2 regions of the Ancylobacter sp. GW821-FHT10E12 genome follow, and region 2 is predicted to be linked to the other one. Evidence: predicted binding sites of a transcription regulator. Region 2 holds the regulator's gene; the other holds the start of a gene.
What was found. The regulator LexA, encoded in region 2, represses DNA repair genes until DNA is damaged. The targets are predictions, from matches to a motif close to TGTTCNNNNTGTGTTCNG.

Region 1 (2,387 bases), on a different contig from region 2:
GGTGTGGTGGCGCTGGTCGCCTTCGGCATGGCGATCGAGAAGCTCGGCTCCTCGCGCGCCGCCGCCTTTACCGGGCTGGTGCCGGCGCTGGCCGCCGGCCTCGCCATCCCGCTGCTCGGCGAGCACCCGGATGGGGCGGCGCTGATCGGCGTGGTCGCCACCGGCATCGGGGTGACGCTGGCCAGCGGCGCGCTGACGCCGCGCCGCCGGGCCTGATCTCCCGCCCCGCCGGCCGCCGGGCCGGGCCCGGTGCGGTCATGCCCGCATCCGGGCAGGCAGCCTTACAGGGGGCAGTCTTGCACGGGCGCCTTGCAGGGCTCGCCCGCTCGTCGGCTAGTCCTTGACGATGTGCCAGACGCCGCCGCGGCCGTCGCCCATCTTGTCGCCGGCCTTCTTGTCGCCGACGAAGAAATAGACCGGCTTGCCGTCATAGGCCCATTGCATGGCGCCGTCCTTGCGCGCCACCAGCGTCCAGCCGTCGCGGGGGGCCTCGCCGGTCTTGCCGAGCACCGGCGGCCAGTTCTTGGCGCAGCTGTCGTAGCAGCTCGGCATGCCGCCGGCATCGGAATCGAAGATATAGACCGTCATGCCGTTGGGGGCGGTGAGCAGGCCGGCCGCCGTGGCGGGCGCGGCCAGCAGCAAGCCGCCGGCGAGAAGGCCGGCAGTGCGGATGAGATATTTTTTCATGGCGTTTCTCCGGGGTACGTTCCGCCCCCTGGGAGCCCGTTCGGCCGTTCGAGCTCGTCCGGGCTCTTAATCCCGCCTTCACCATGTTCTCCGCCTGTGGCGAAGTCGCGGCGGACCGCGCGGCTGCGCACTGGCCGTTCGTCCTTTGTTCGTCTACTCCAGAGACATGGCCACCCGCCCGATTCGCATTCTCGGCCTCGACCCCGGCCTCCGCCGCACCGGCTGGGGGGTGATCGAGGCTGCCGGCACCCGTCTCGTCTTCGTCGCCTGCGGCACGGTGCTGCCGCCGGAGGAGGGCACGCTCGCCTCGCGCCTCGCCGCGCTGCATACCGAGCTCGCCGCGGTCATCCGCGCCTTCGCGCCCGACGAGGCGGCGGTGGAGGAGACCTTCGTCAACGTGAACCCCGCCTCGACGCTGAAGCTCGGCCAGGCGCGCGGCGTGGTGCTGCTCACCCCGGCGCTGGCGGGGGTGCCGGTGGCGGAATATGCGGCGCTGCTGGTGAAGAAGACCGTGGTCGGCGCCGGCCGGGCGGACAAGGCGCAGATCCGCATGATGATGAAGGTGCTGCTGCCGCAGGCCGATTTCGACACCGACGACGCCGCGGACGCGCTTGCCGTGGCGGTCACCCACGCCCAGCATAGGGGCATGGCGGCGCTGCGGGCGCAGATGGGCGTGACATGATCGGGAAGCTGAAGGGGCTGGTCGATACCTATGGCGAGGACCATGTCATCCTCGACGTGCAGGGGGTCGGCTATCTCGTGCATTGCTCGGGCCGCACGCTGCAGGCGCTGCCCTCGCCCGGCGAGGCGGCGAGCCTGTTCATCGAGACCTTCGTGCGCGAGGACATGATCCGGCTCTACGGCTTCGTCTCGCAGGCGGAGAAGGCGTGGTTCCTGCTGTTGCAGAACGTGCAGGGCGTCGGCGCCAAGGTGGCGCTCAACGTGCTCTCGGTGCTCTCGCCCTCCGAGCTCGCCAATGCGGTGGCGCTCGGCGACAGGGCGATGGTGTCGCGGGCCAACGGCGTCGGGCCGAAGGTCGCCGCCCGCATCGTCGCCGAGCTGAAGGACAAGGCCCCCGGTTTCGCCGATGTCGACCCGGCGGTCGCCGCGCTCGCCGGGCAGGTGGAGTCGCGCAGCGCCCCGGCGCCGGTGGCGGACGCCGTCTCGGCACTGGTCAATCTCGGCTATGCGCCGATCCAGGCCAGCGCGGCGGTGGCCGCGGCGGTGCGCGAGGCGGGGGAGGGGGCCGATACCGCCCGGCTGATCCGGTTCGGTCTGAAGGAACTGGCCCGATGAGCACGGATTTTCGGTCTCACTGGACAGTTTGCACGGGTTTTCGGGCTGATCGTACACCTCACTGCACTCACTGGACACGGGGTGGACGATGAGCACGAAGCGCCTGATCGCCCCCGACAAGCGCGAGGAAGACGCCGCGGAAGCCTCGCTGCGCCCGCAGATGCTGGCCGAATTCGTCGGCCAGGAGCAGGCCCGCGCCAATCTCGACATCTTCATCCGGGCAGCGAAAACCCGCGGCGAGGCGCTCGACCACGTGCTGTTCGTCGGCCCGCCCGGATTGGGAAAAACCACGCTGGCGCAAATAGTTGCGCGGGAGCTGGGGGTCGGTTTCCGCTCGACCTCCGGGCCCGTCATCGCCAAGGCCGGCGACCTCGCCGCGCTGCTCACCAATCTGGAGGAGCGCG
Region 2 (2,387 bases):
GGACAAGCGAGCGGCGAAGGCACTGGCTGCGCCATCGGCGACAGCATCGGGTGAAGCGGCCGGCACCTCGCGGCTCCCCGGCCGCATGCCTGCGTCCGCCGCCTCCGCCCAATCCTCTGTCACGCCCTTCGCCGGCACAGTGGCGGAAGAGGGCGGCGGCACGGCCGCGGGAACCGCGCCGGAGGCAGACGACGTGCCGTGATGCTCCCCGGTCCGTGATCCGGTCCCATCGGCCGGACCGCAGCGGATAGCGGCGGCACGCCGGCCAGCCTTGAGAATAGCGGGTCGGCGCGTCTGCCGGCCGGCAGACGCCATACCTTCCGCGACGAACCCCGCGCGACCATCCCGGCGGCCGTCGACGCCGCATACGCCCCTACGGGGGCACGCGTCTCGAAAAGCCCTGGCTCGGGAAACCCCGGCCCTGAACGGCAATCTGCCGCCCCGAACGGCGCGCCGAATCATCGTCCCGCTCAATACCGCCGGAACAGGCCGACGAGACGTCCCTGGATGCGCACGCGGTCCGGTCCGAAGATGCGGGTCTCATAGGCGGGGTTGGCGGCTTCCAGCGCGATGGAGGCGCCCTTGCGGCGCAGGCGCTTCAGCGTCGCCTCCTCGTCGTCGATCAGCGCTACGACGATGTCGCCGGTCTCGGCACTGTCGGCGCGGCGGATCAGCGCCAGGTCGCCGTCGAGAATGCCGGCCTCGATCATCGAATCGCCGCGGACCTCGAGCGCGAAATGCTCGCCGCCGCCCAGCATTTCCGCCGGCATGGAAATGGTCTGGCTGCGCGACTGGATGGCGGAGATCGGCGAGCCGGCGGCGATGCGGCCCATGAGCGGCACCGCGACCGGGCGCCTCACGTCGTCATCGTCCTCGGCCGGCGGCGGGGCGGGGCGGGAGCGCCCGAGGCTGCCCTCGATCACGCTGGGCGCGAAGTTCCGCGCCGGCTTGGCGGCGGCGGCGGGGCTCTGCACGGATTCGGGCAGGCGGATCACTTCCAGCGCCCGCGCCCGGTTCGGCAGGCGGCGGATGAAGCCGCGCTCCTCCAGCGCGGTGATCAGCCGGTGGATGCCGGATTTCGACCTCAGGTCCAGCGCATCCTTCATTTCCTCGAAGGAGGGCGGGACGCCGGTCTCCTTCAGGCGTTCATGGATGAAGCGGAGCAGTTCGTGTTGCTTGCGGGTGAGCATTGGCGGAAGTCCGTCCCCCGGTGCGGGTCGAAAATGAAACAAATCACGAACAAACACTATCCGTTCTTTTTGTGTTCCACAATGCGTAAATAAACCGCTAAGCGGTCGACGCCAAAGCGGCTTCTGGCTAGTGTATGCAATGGCATCCATCTTGCCTAAGTGACATGCATTTTCTTCCCTTCGCTCAGCCGGGAGTCGTCGTGTTGACCGTCAGCCTTGCCGAAATCCTCCACGCGCATCGATCCGGCCGCTCGACCCCTTCCCGCACGGTCGCGGCCTGCCTGGAGCGGATCGAACGGCATGCCGACCCCTCCATCTTCACCGCCCTGATGAGCGCCGACCAGCTTGCCGAGCAGGTGGCGGCGCTGGAGGGGCGCGACCCGGCGAGCCTGCCGCTCTACGGCATTCCCTTCGCGGTGAAGGACAATATCGACGTCGCCGGCCTGCCGACCAGCTGCGCCTGCCCGGACTTCGCCTATGTCGCCGCCCGCGACGCCACCGCCGTCGCCCGGCTGCGCCGTGCCGGAGCCGTCGTCATCGGCAAGACCAATCTCGACCAGTTCGCCACCGGGCTGAACGGCACCCGCTCGCCCTATGGCACGCCGCGCAACGCGGTGCGGCCGGACCTGGTGCCGGGCGGGTCGAGCTCGGGCTCCGGCGTCGCGGTGGCGGCGGGGCTGGTGCCCTTCGCGCTCGGCACCGACACCGCCGGCTCGGGCCGCATCCCGGCCGGGCTGAACAACATCGTCGGCATCAAGCCCAGCCTCGGCCTGGTCTCCACCGCCGGGCTGGTGCCGGCGTGCCGCACGCTCGACTGCATCTCGGTGTTCGCGCTCACCGTCGACGACGCCTTCGCGGCGCTGCGCGTCATGGCCGGCGAGGACGAGGCTGATCCGTTCTCCCGCCCGCTGCCGCTCGGCACGCCCGGCGCCATTCCCGCCGCGCCGCGCATCGCCGTGCCGCGGCCGGACGACCGGGTGTTCTTCGGCGACCGGCAGGCGGATGCCGCCTTCACCCAGGCCATCGCCCGCCTGGCCTCGCTCGGGGCGCAGATCGTCGAGATCGCCATGGAGCCGTTCTACGAGACGGCGAAGCTGCTCTATGACGGCCCCTGGGTCGCCGAGCGCTACGCCGCCGTCGGGCCGTTCCTCGAAGCCCGGCCGGACAGCTTCAACGAGGTGGTGCGCTCCATCATCG

Region 1: the regulator LexA is predicted to act here: its motif matches at 823-840, upstream of ruvC (crossover junction endodeoxyribonuclease RuvC).

Annotation. Positions count from the first base shown of each region.
Region 1 covers NZ_JBXASN010000002.1:113,731-116,117, forward strand. The annotation lists gene AC1RU4_RS02915 (DMT family transporter) at 1-216, shown strand, start outside; gene AC1RU4_RS02920 (COG4315 family predicted lipoprotein) at 334-687, opposite strand; gene ruvC (crossover junction endodeoxyribonuclease RuvC) at 854-1,369, shown strand; gene ruvA (Holliday junction branch migration protein RuvA) at 1,366-1,983, shown strand; gene ruvB (Holliday junction branch migration DNA helicase RuvB) at 2,072-2,387, shown strand, end outside.
Region 2 covers NZ_JBXASN010000024.1:11,312-13,698, forward strand. The annotation lists gene AC1RU4_RS24155 (ComEC/Rec2 family competence protein) at 1-202, shown strand, start outside; gene lexA (transcriptional repressor LexA) at 471-1,190, opposite strand; gene atzF (allophanate hydrolase) at 1,394-2,387, shown strand, end outside.